Regions from separate parts of the Streptomyces gobiensis genome, predicted to be linked through region 1. Evidence: riboswitches for the same ligand, from Rfam matches in the RefSeq annotation. Region 1 holds a riboswitch; the other holds the start of a gene.
The links. Region 1 has a riboswitch for cobalamin ahead of metE (5-methyltetrahydropteroyltriglutamate--homocysteine S-methyltransferase). Riboswitches for the same ligand answer to the same signal wherever they lie in the genome.

Region 1 (5,975 bases):
GACCGGCCCGGTGAGCATGCCCTTCACCGGGCGGTCGGTCAACGACTGGGCGAAGCTGGTCCATTCAACGGTCATCGGCGCCGTACGGGACACATCACCGGCCAGGATCGGCGGGCGTACATAGCGGGTGCCGTACGACTGCACCCAGCCGTGCCGGGTGGCAAGAAAGCCGCTGAGCCGTTCGGCGAAGTGCTGCACCATGTCGTTGCGCTCGGGCTCGCCATGCACCAGTACGTCCAGCCCGGCCTCCTCCTGGCAGCCGATGACCGTGCGGATCTCCTCGGCGATCCGCTCCCGGTAGGCGTCCGCGCTGATCCGCCCCGCGCGCAAGGCCGCCCGCGCCTGGCGCAGTTCGCCGGTCTGCGGGAAGGAACCGATGCTGGTCGTCGGCAGCGGCGGCAGCCCCAGCCGGGCCCGCTGGGCGGCGGCCCGCTCCGGATACGGCTGTGGGCGCCGGGCATCCGAGGCGGTGACCGCCGCACACCGCGCCCGTACGGCCGGGTCCCGGGTGAGCGCCGAGCCCGCCCGGGAGGCCCGCGCGGCCCGGGACGCGGCGAGCTGCGGGGCGACGGCGTCCCGGCCCCCGGTCAGGGCGCGGGCCAGTACGGTCACTTCGGCGGTCTTCTGCCGGGCGAAGGAGAGCCAGCGGGTGATCTGTGGGTCGAGATCCCGTTCGGCGGCGACATCGAGCGGGACATGGAGCAGCGAGCAGGACGGTGCCACATCCACCGAACCGGCCAGCCCGAGCAGGGTGGCGAGGGTGCCCAGGGCGTGCCCCAGGTCGGCCGCCCAGACATTGCGGCCGTCCACCACTCCCGCGATCAGCCGCTTTCCCCGCACCCCGCCGATGTTGGCCAGCCAGTCGAGGTTGGCCGCCGCCGGGCCGGTGAAGTCCAGGGCCAGCCCCTCGACGGGTGAGTCGGCCAGTACCGGCAGCGCCTCGCCGAGGGTGTCGAAGTAGGAGGCCACCAGGAGCTTTGGACGGTCCGACCGGGGCGCGGCGGCGCACAGTTCGCGGTAGGCGCGAGCGGTGGCGCCCAGCACCGAGCCCGGCTGGTCCTGGACCAGTACGGGATCATCGAGCTGCACCCACTCGGCGCCGGCCGCCCGTAGATCGGCGAGTACGGAGGCGTATACGGGCAGCAGCCGGTCGAGCAGGGTCAACGGCGCGAAGCCGGGATCAGTACCGGGCGCGGGCTTGGCCAGCAGCAGAAAGCTGATCGGGCCCAGCAGCACGGGCCGGGCGTTCAGCCCTGCCTGCCGGGCCTCGGTGAACTCCTCGACCGGCTTACGGGAGTCGGCCGTGAAGACGGTGTCCGCGCTGAGCTCCGGGACCAGATAGTGGTAGTTGGTGTTGAACCACTTCGTCATCTCCAGCGGCTCGGCCTCGGCCGTGCCGCGTGCCATGGCGAAGTAGGTGTCGAGGCTGGTGCCGGCGGCGCCGCGGTGCCGCTTGGGCACCGCGCCCACCATCCAGGCCGTGTCCAGCACATGGTCATAGAGCGAGAAATCGCCGGTGGGGATCTCTGCGATGCCCGCCGCGCGCAGCTCCTGACGGGTGGCGGCGCGCAGTGCGGCCGCGGTCGCCCGCAGCTCGTCGGCGGTGATATGGCCCGCCCAGTAGCCTTCGACGGCCTTCTTCAACTCCCGGTTGGGGCCCTGCCGGGGGTATCCGTGCAGCGTGGCTTGAGTTGGCTTGATCGGCATGACGGAACTCTCCTTCGCGAGTTCTCCGGTGACCCGTGGCCGGGTGGCCGGGGATGGCATGCGAAGGAGCCGGGCGTGTGTACGGCCGCCCTGCCACCGCCGACCTGCCCACGAGGTCCTCCGGTACGACCGCCCGCCTGGTGGCGTGCGGGCAGTGGCAGGTCTTCGGACTCGTGGGCAGGCCCTTAGGGGCGCCTAATGGCCGTCGCTTCCCGGACGCGGAGGCGTCCAGTGCGTATGACGGCGGTCGTTCCCACTCACCGCTGCGGGGCAGTTCCGGATTCGCACCGGATTCCCTCTTGCGACGCTCCCGCCTGGCTGACGGGCCGAACCAACTGCGCGGCCAGTCTATGGGTTTCCTCTGTGTTCTCCCCCAGCTACCTCCCCCAGCTACCGCTGGGAGGTGCCCCCAGGAGGTGCCCCCAGGGAGGTGCCCCCAGGGAGGTGCCCCCAGGGAGGTGCCCACCCCTTCCCGGCTGTACGGCTGCGGGGGTGCCGTGGGTGGGTTTCCCCGTATCCCGCCCCTTCCCGTAACCGGGGCTTCGCCCCAGGGCCCCGGGGTTGGCCGGGTGCGGGACGGTGGCCACGGGGTTGTGCCCACCAAGCGTCGCGAGCTCTGTTGCGGGGTGGGTCGGAGCGTCGTGGCTGGTGTGGGTGGGTGGTTGCGTAGCAGGGTGGGCCCACGTCCCTCGCGGGGCTGCGAGTGCCCACAACGGGGGTTGGGGTCGGTGCCCGCAACGCTCGGGTGGGCCAGTGCCCACAACACGGGTGGGGGTTTGGGGGCGTCGGCCTCCGGTTTCGGGGGAGGGTTGGGGTAGGGGAGTGAAAGTCTTGCTTGGGGGGTGCGTGGGCGGCTTAGGGTCGCCATATGCAGGCTACATATATCGCGACCGGTGGGATGGGTGACCATGGCTGCCGGGGATGACCGCGTCACCGCGTTCTGGCGGGAGCTCGGGTTGCCCGGGCTGGTGGACGTGCATACGCACTTCATGCCCGAGCGGGTGCTGGACAAGGTCTGGGCGTACTTTGACGCGGTCGGCCCGATGACCGGGCTTGAGTGGCCCATCACCTACCGGCACGAGGAGGACGAACGGCTCTCCGTGCTCCGCGGGTTCGGGGTGCGGGCCTTCACCTCGATGATCTATCCGCACAAGCCCGGCATGGCCGCCTGGCTCAACAGCTGGAGCGCGGACTTCGCCGCCCGCACCCCCGACTGTCTGCACACCGCGACCTTCTTCCCGGAGCCGGCAGCGGCTGACTATGTGCGGCAGGCGCTGGAGGGCGGTGCGCGGGTCTTCAAGTCCCATATACAGGTCGGTGACTACGACCCGGGCAGCCCGCTCCTGGACCCCGTGTGGGGAATGCTCGCCGAGGCCGGTGTCCCCACCGTGATCCACTGCGGCTCCGGCCCCGCTCGGGGCAAGCACACCGGGCCGGAGCCGATCGCCGCCCTGCTGTCCCGGCATCCCCGGCTGCCGCTGATCATCGCGCACATGGGGATGCCGGAGTACGCGGAGTTCCTGGATCTGGCAGAGGCCTATGAGGGCGTCATGCTCGATACGACGATGGCCTTCACCGACTTCTCCGAGCGGCTGATGCCCTTCCCACGCGCCGAGCGGCCACGTCTGGCCGCCCTGGGCGACCGGATCCTGTTCGGCAGCGACTTTCCCAACATTCCGTACGGCTACGCCCATGCTCTGGAGGCACTTACCCGGCTCGATCAGGACGATGACTGGCTGCGCGCGGTCTGTCATGACAACGGCGCACGGCTCTTTCGGTAGCCCGGCGGCGGGGGATGGGGCAGACGCTCATCACACGGCCCGGCGGTCCGCATAGCATCGGGGGGCATGCCCTCCGGAATCCCCCGGTCCGTATGTTCCCGTCGCCTTCCCAGAGGGCCCAGCTTCGAAGGAGAGCGCGCTTATGGCACCCGACGGCCGCACCAGCCGTCCGCCCAGGACCAGCGTGTGGTTGGCGGAGCGCCCCGCTCCGAAACGCACCAGGGCCGTCGCCCAGGAACAGCCCGGCGGGCTCGACCGGGAGCGGATCACCGCCGCCACGGTCCGGCTGCTCGATGCCAACGGTATGGCGAAGTTCTCGATGCGCCGCCTCGCCGCCGAACTCGGTGTCACTGCTATGTCGGTGTATTGGTATGTCGACTCCAAGGATGACCTCATGGAGCTCGCCCTGGACTCGGTCGAGGGCGAGCTGACCCTCCCGGACCTCGACGACGAGGATGCCGACTGGCGGGAACAGCTGCGCCAACTCACCTCCGAATACCGCAGGATGCTGGTCAGCCACCCGTGGGTGTCGCAGATGATCGGTCAGTATCTGAACGTTGGACCGAAGGCCATGGCCTTCACCAACGCTGCTCAGGGCGTTATGCGGCGCGCGGGCCTGCCCGCCGACCGGCTCACCGGGGCGCTGGCCGCGGTTTTCCAGTTCGTCTATGGCTTCGGCACCATCGAGGCCAACTGGAACGGCCGCTGTGCTGCGGCTGGGATCAGCACTGATGCGTATTACCGGCAGATCTACGCGAAGGTCGAGGGTCGCCCGGAGTACGCGGATTCGCTGGCGCTGCGGGAGGCGGGGGGTTCCGGGAGTGTCGAGGAGATGCGGCAACAGGACTTTGAGGTTGCTCTGGACCTTCTGATCGCCGGGATCGAAGCGATGCGGTCTCGCCCTTAGCCGGAGCTTGTGGCTAGGGCCTGGTCTTCAGGGGGGCTTCCCTTATGCACAGCACCAGTACCAGCGCCAGCAGCGCGAACGGTGTGGCGTAGAGGTAGATGTCGGCGATCCCGTGGCCGTATGAGCTCTCGATGACGGTCCGGATCGGGCCGGGCAGCTCGTCAAGGTTGGGGATGGCGCTGCCGTTTCCGCCGGTCGGTCCGCCATGCCGTACTCCGGCCCGGGTGAGGCCATCGCTCACATAGTGCGAGATACGACCGGCCAGGACCGCGCCGAGCGCGGAGACGCCCACCGCGCCGCCCAGCGAGCGGAAGAAGGTGATCACTGAGCTGGCGGCACCAAGATCGGCGGTGGATACCTGGTTCTGGGTGGCCAGCACCAGGTTCTGCATCATCATGCCGATGCCGAGCCCCAGCAGGGCCATAAAGACCGCCACATGCCAGTACGCGGTGTCATAGCGCATGGTGCCCAGTAGTCCGAGTCCGGCCGTGACGCATACACCGCCCGCCACAAGCCAGCCCTTCCAGCGCCCGGTACGGGTGATGATCAGGCCCGAGACGGTCGAGGAGATGAACAGGCCCGCGATCATCGGGATGGTCAGCACACCGGACATCGTCGGCGACTGGCCGCGCGCCAGCTGGAAGTACTGGCTGAGGAAGACCGTCGCGCCGAACATCGCGACACCGACGAGGAGCGAGGCCAGCGCGGTGAGCGTGATGGTGCGGTTGCGGAAGAGCCGCAGCGGCATGATCGGCTCGGTGACCCGGGACTCCACGGAGACGAAGAGCAGGCCGAGGACAACCGAGCCGCCGACCATCGCCGCGGTCTGCCAGGAGAGCCAGTCGTAGGAGCCCCCGGCGAGTGTCACCCATACGAGCAGCAGGGAGACCGCGGCACTGATGAGGAGGGCCCCCAGCCAGTCGATCCTGACGTTCGCGCGCTTTACCACCGGCAGCTTGAGGGTCCTCTGAAGCACGATCAGCGCGATGACCGCGAAGGGCACTCCGACGTAGAAGCACCAGCGCCAGCCCATCCAGGAGGTGTCGGTGATGACACCGCCGAGCAGCGGTCCGCCGACCGTGGCGATGGCGAAGGTGGCACCGAGATAGCCGCTGTAGCGCCCGCGTTCGCGGGGCGCGATCATCGCGGCCATCACCACCTGAGACAGTGCGACCAGACCGCCGACGCCCACCCCCTGGATGACACGGAAGCCGATCAGGGTGCTGGTGGACTGGGAGAAGCCCGCGCCGGCCGAGGCGAGCACGAAGATGATGAGCGCTATCTGCACCAGCAGCTTCTTGCTGGCCAGGTCGGCGAGCTTGCCCCACAGCGGGGTGGAGGCCGTCATCGCGAGCAGTGAAGCCGTGACGACCCAGGTGTACGCGCTCTGGCTGCCGCCCAGGTCGGAGATGATCTGCGGCAGTGCGTTGGAGACGACTGTCGACGACAGGATCGCGACAAACATCCCCAGGAGCAGCCCGGAGAGAGCCTCCATGATCTGCCGATGCGTCATCGGTGCGGTGTCTGTCCCGGTCCCGTCTGCCTGGTGCGGTATCTCCGCCGTTGTCGCGGTCACTCAG
Region 2 (5,975 bases), 1.1 Mb from region 1:
GCCCGAGTGCCCACAACACACTGTGGGGGTCTGGGGGCGGTAGCCCCCAGTTTCGGGGGAGGGGTCGGGTTAGGGGAACTCCCACCGGCGGCAGCGGCGCGGTGAGCCGCATCTCACACGAATCCGGTCGTCAGGGCCCGCGCGGGGGTTGTGCCCACCCGTGCCGCCCCTCGGGCGGCCCGAGTGCCCACAACACGGGGTGGGGGTCTGGGGGCGGTAGCCCCCAGTTTCGGGGAGGGGTCGGGTTAGGGGAACTCCCAGCGGCGGCAGCGGCGCGGTGAGTCGCAACTCACATGAATCCAGTCGTCAGGTCCCGCGCAGGCCCCTGGCCTGCGAGCTGCCGCGTTTTCTGACGTGGACACGCCGAGCGCCCGTAGTCAGCGGAGCTCACAGAGTCCGCGCTAGGACTTTTTTACGATTGGCCGATGTGTGACCGTTGCCTGAGGCCTGTCCGCGCGACGCGACGGCCATCGACAAGGAGATCCAGTGCATCGCTTCCCGCGCCTCGGCATGCCCGCCGACACCACGCTGGCTGATCGTCGTCGAATACACCCCGCCGTGCTCATAGCGGGGGCGGCAGGTCTCGGTTTCGGCGGGCTGTATCTGGTGGGCCTGCTGGCGTCCGGTGACGACGTCCCCGTGGGTACCCGGGTGCACGGCGTGGACATCGGGGGCCTGGACCGCGCGCAGGCCCAGGAGAAACTGGACAAGCAGCTAGGCGAGGCCTGGTCGTCGCCGGTGAAGGTGCGCATCGGCGAACGTACCGACACCATCGACGCACGGGTGGCCGGTCTCTCCCTGGACAGCGAGGAGACCGTTGCCCGTGCCATGCGAGCGGGGACCGGCCCGCTGACTGTGATCGGCGGCTTGTTCACCACCGGGGACCGCGATGTCGAGCCGGTGATCAGCGTGGACGAGGCGAAGGCCCGTGCGGTGCTGGCCAGGACGGCGAAGAAGTACGACCGGAAAGCCCGGGACGGCGCGATCACCTTCGACAAGGGCAAGCCGGTGCCCGTACAGCCGGTCACCGGGCAATCGCTGCGGGTGGGCCGCGCCCTCGCGGTCCTGAGCTCCGCTGTTCCCGGCCAGGGGGCTGACCCGGTCCGGCTGCCGGTTCAGCGGACCGAACCCCGTGTCGATGCGGCAGAGGTGTCCCGCGCCATGAGGGAGTTCGCCACGCCCGCCATGTCGGCGCCGGTCACGCTCACCATAGGCAGCCGGCAGGTCGAGATCAGCCCCGTGACGGTCGGTGAACACCTCACGATGAAACCGGACAAGACGAACCGGCTGACGCCCCGGCTCAACGGCGAGGGGCTCCGGGGCGATCCGGCGGTGGCCCGCCCCCTGGAGCGGGCCACCGACGAGGCGGTCGAGGCGAAACTGGGCCTGGACGGTAAACGGGTGGTGGTGGCCTCGGACGGCGAACCCGGGCAGGAGGTCACGGCCAGGGGCATCAAGCAAGCTGTACTGCCTCTGCTGACCAAGTCCGGGTCGGCCCGCACCGCGGCGGTGGCCACCGAGAAGGTGCAGCCGAAGCTCACCCGCGACACCATCGGCGGACTGGGGATCAAGGAGAAGCTGTCCACCTTCACGGTCAACTTCGAGCCCGCCGCATACCGCACCACGAACATCGGCCGTGCCGCGGAACTGATCAACGGGTCGCTCGTGCTGCCCGACGAGACCTGGAGCTTCAACCGCACCGTGGGGGAGCGGACCAAGGCCAACGGTTTCGTGGACGGCACCATCATCTACGACGACAAGTACGCCAAGGCTACGGGCGGTGGCGTCTCCGCTGTCGCCACCACCATCTTCAACGCCGTGTTCTTCGCCGGCGTCAAACCGGTGGAGTACGGGGCTCATTCGTTCTACATCGAACGCTACCCGGAAGGGCGGGAAGCAACGGTGGCCTGGGGCAGTCTCGACCTGAGGTTCCTCAACGACTCGGGTAACGCCATCTATATCCAGGCCAGTGCTACGGACAGCTCCGTCACCGTCACCTTTCTCGGCACCAAGAAATACGACTCGGTCAAAGCGGTCAAAGGCCCTCGCACCAAGGTGAAAGAGCCGGGAAGCCGCCCGGGAGCCAAGGAGAACTGTCAGCCGCAGACTCCGCTCGATGGCTTCGACGTCAAGGTTGACCGCGTCTTCCGGTCCGGTGGCAAGGAAGTCAAACGAGAGACCTTCAAGACCCGGTATGTGCCCCGGGACAAGGTCACCTGCGACTCAGAAACTGACGAACAACCGGTTGACCACAGCTCGCCACGGCACGACGAGGAGCCCTAGGGGGTGTCTGGTGGATCTCCGCGGCGTCGCGACGCCTGGCACGCACGCTCGCTGCGTTGTCGTCGGTCGCCAACCAACCAGGTTGGCTTCCTCCTCCGCCTTGCGATCGCACGCACCAGACGCCGCTCCTCCCTCCACGGAGATCCACCAGTCACCCCCTAGCGGCTGTTGCGGGCCAGCTCCAGGGCGTACGTGTGGTACCACTCGCCCGCCTTGGGGCCGCCCTTGCAGGTGCCGTCCGACTCCCCGGGCCGCTTGATCCACAGATAGGCGTCGACCAGCTCCTCACCGGTGTCCGTGGTCGGGGGCTCGCCCAGCGCCCGGCCCGGCGGGTTGCACCAGGCCTCGGCGTCCTCCTCGGCCCCCTCGCCCTCTATGGGGCCATTGCCGTTGCGGCTGGTGTCGATGACGAAGTGTTTGCCGCCAACCATCGCGGACAGCTTCTTGCCGTATGCGATGTTCTCCTTGGTCGTCTGGTAGTTGGAGACATTGAGCGAGAAGCCGTCGGCGCGCTCGATTCCGGCCCGCTTCAGCGGCCCGACCAGGGCGCCCGCGTCCCGAATCCAGTGCGGATTGCCCGCGTCCACATACACCTTGGTGTTCGGGAGCCCCTTGAGCTTTTCCACCGCTTCCTTGATCAGGGCGTACTGCTCATCATGGAGAGCGCGGGGCACACAGCCGGGATCCAGTATGTGCGGTAGTGCGTCCGGCTCCACGATCACCGAGGCCTTACGGTCCCCGATGCCGTTGACAACCTTGTTGAGCCAGTCCCGGTAGGTGTTGCCATCTGGCGCGCCGCCCTGTGAATACTGCCCGCAGTCGCGGTGCGGGATGTTGTAGAGCACCAGCAGCGCGCTCGTATTCGCCTTCGCGGCGGCCTTGGTGATGTGGCGCGTCTCTCCCTCGGGATCGTCCGTCCCGATCCACTCCCCGACGGGCTGGCTGGCGATCTTCTCGATCAGCGCCGCCTCTTCGGCCTTGTTCTCCTTGCGGAGCTTGTCCAGAGCCCGGGCGGCGCTGCCATCAGGGTTCACCCAGAAGGGCTTGCCCGCCTGGGACGGCTTCCCCTCGTCCGGATTCTTCACGTCTCCACTCTTCCCCGATGACGAGAAGCAGGCGGTGAGGAGGGCCATCGCACCCACCACTGCCCCACCCACGGTCAGGCCGGTGCGAACTGCTCGGTGCCTGCGAACTGCTCGGTGCCTGCGGCCGGCGTCGGTGCCGTACATCCACTCCCCTTTGGATACGGTGCAAACCGGTCGCCCCCATCGTGGCACATTGACAGGTCAGACGGGTCCTGGGACTCTCCATCAGACACATTTGGATAAAGAGGCGATGGTGTTCAGGAACCCGGTGCAACTCCGGGACGGTCCCGCCACTGTGACCGCATGGGCCTCCCATGCGGAAGTCAGGAACTGACCTGTCGCTCTCCCACCGTTGGGGCGTGGAAACCCCAGGAGGAGGCACCGCGGATGTCCCTGCACACCGGTTCACCGACCACTGTCGCACCCGACACGGCTGCTAGCGCGACGATTCGTACCCGTGACTGGCTGATCGCGGGCGCCGCGGTCATCATCGCGCTGATCGCGCTCTACGCCGTCTTTATGGACAACGGCCATGTCATCGCCGCGACCGGCGAGTATCTGCACGAGTTCTCCCACGATGGACGGCACCTCTTCGGTGCCCCCTGCCACTGATCGGGGCCGTCCGCACCATGTCTGATTCGACAACTCCCTACCCCGTGCTGCCCCTGCTCCGGCGGGGGCTGCTCGCGGGCGGTCTGGCAGGCCTGGCCGCCGGGCTGTTCTCGCTGCTCCTGGCGGAGCCGTTGATGGACCGGGCGATCCGGCTTGAGGAAGAGCGGCAGACCGCGTCCGCCCATGCGCACTCCGCCCATACGCCTTCCGCCCATACGCATGAGGCCGAAGAGCTGTTCTCACGCGGCACACAGCACTTCGGACTGCTCGTCACCGCGGTGGTCGTCGGCCTCGCCCTCGGGGTCTTCTTCGCGGTCGCCTATGCGCTGATCCACCGGGCGAACCCCGAGGACCGGCCCTGGCCACGTGCCCTCACCCTGGCGGGCGCGGGCTTCCTCGCCCTCTCCCTCCTGCCGGGCCTGCGCTACCCGGCGAACCCTCCGGGGGTCGGTGACGGCGGCACGGTCTCCGAACGCCAAGCCCTCTGGGTGGCGGCGCTGGTGATCGGCGTCCTGGGCATGCTGCTCGCCTGGCAGCTCCACCGGCGACTCACCGACCGTCCGGCGCCGGTACGGCAACTGACGGTGGCCGGCACGGTCATCGCCATTCTGGGGGTGCTCTTCCTCCTGCCGGGCAACCCCGACCCGGTGCCGGTCCCGGCGCCGCTCCTCTGGGACTTCCGGGTGCTCTCCCTGGCCTCACACGCCCTGCTGTGGGGCGCTCTGGGGGCGGCATTCGGTGCCCTGGGTCTGCGCGCGGCGGCCAGCGAGCGCACGCGGGAGGCGCTTACTCCCGCTGAGAGCCAGTGAGGTAGGCAGAGACCACCACATTGGCCGTGTACGCGCGCTCCGCGCGGTCGAAGGTGCCACCGCAGGTGATGATGCGCAGCTCAGCCCGGCCCTTCGACCGTGCGCCGTACACCTTCTTCGCGTCGAAGTCACCACGCTGAACGACGTCGACTTCCTCCACCGTGAACTCGGCCACCGTGCCATCGGCCCGCGTCACCTTCACCACCGTGCCCGGCTTCATGGTGCTCAGCCCATAGAAGACGGCCTTCTCGCTCTCCGTGTCGACATGACCGACCAGCAACGACGCGCCTTCCGCACCCGGCACCGGGCCGTCCGCGTACCAGCCAACGGTGTCCGCCGCACTGAGCGGTGGCGGATCGATCGCACCATCCCGGTCCAGGCCACGTTCGACCACCGGGGCTGCCACGCCCAGCCGTTCGATCTCAATGCGCTGCGGCTTCGACTCGCCGCTCAGCGGTTCATGTGCGGCGGGCAGCGGGCGCCCGTCCACCAGACCGCCGGCCCGGGACACATCACCGAGCACCGGAACGCCGAAGTCGCCATCCGTCAGATCCTTGCCCCAGAGCCACAGTCCGAGCAGCAGTACGGCCCAGGCCACCCCGGTCAGCAGCCTGCCGCCGCCGGTGGAACGCTCCTCCTCGGACATCGCCGGTCAGCTGTCGCCGCCGTGCCGCGCCACGGTACGTCGGCGCAGCAGCGCGGCGCCCGCGATGCCCAGCGCGGCGGCACCGCTCAGCCCGAGGGCGAGCGAGTGCGGCACTCCGGCGCTGCTCTCTCCCGCGGTGCCGCCGCCACCGGCACGTACGGGGGCGACCGGTGCGCTGTGCACAGTGTGCTCGCCGTGCTCGCCGCGCCCACTGTGCTCGCCGCGCCCACTGTGCTCGCCGTACCCACTGTGCCCAGTGGGCTCGCTGGGCCGGGGAGGCCGGAACGGGTGGGGCCCCTTGCCGCCGACGACGGAGAACCGGCCCTCCGCGATGGCCTTCTTGAGGTTTCCCGTCTTGTCGTAGCAGTCAACCGTGATCCGGTATGCGCCGGGCTGCGCCGAGGCACGTACGCTCGCGTCGGCGGTGAGCGCGTCATCCGCGGTGGCCTTCAGCGCGATGGCGGACACAAATGCCCTGGACCGCGCGATCCCTTTGTCGCCGTCGCAGGAGTCGACCCGGATATTGACCTCTCCTCCCGG

Region 2: linked by a shared signal. The riboswitch ahead of test1122_RS07540 (CbtB-domain containing protein) and the one ahead of metE (5-methyltetrahydropteroyltriglutamate--homocysteine S-methyltransferase) in region 1 are both predicted to bind cobalamin.

What each region holds. Positions count from the first base shown of each region.
Region 1 is NZ_CP086120.1:2,685,972-2,691,946, reverse strand. Features, by position in the region: gene metE (5-methyltetrahydropteroyltriglutamate--homocysteine S-methyltransferase) at 1-1,707, opposite strand, end outside; cobalamin riboswitch at 1,847-2,059, opposite strand; gene test1122_RS12435 (amidohydrolase family protein) at 2,616-3,488, shown strand; gene test1122_RS12430 (TetR/AcrR family transcriptional regulator) at 3,631-4,395, shown strand; gene test1122_RS12425 (MDR family MFS transporter) at 4,409-5,908, opposite strand.
Region 2 is NZ_CP086120.1:1,627,594-1,633,568, reverse strand. Features, by position in the region: gene test1122_RS07550 (VanW family protein) at 511-2,283, shown strand; gene test1122_RS07545 (glycoside hydrolase family 6 protein) at 2,442-3,512, opposite strand; cobalamin riboswitch at 3,559-3,721, shown strand; gene test1122_RS07540 (CbtB-domain containing protein) at 3,756-3,980, shown strand; gene test1122_RS07535 (CbtA family protein) at 3,998-4,789, shown strand; gene test1122_RS07530 (class F sortase) at 4,767-5,435, opposite strand; gene test1122_RS07525 (hypothetical protein) at 5,442-5,975, opposite strand, start outside.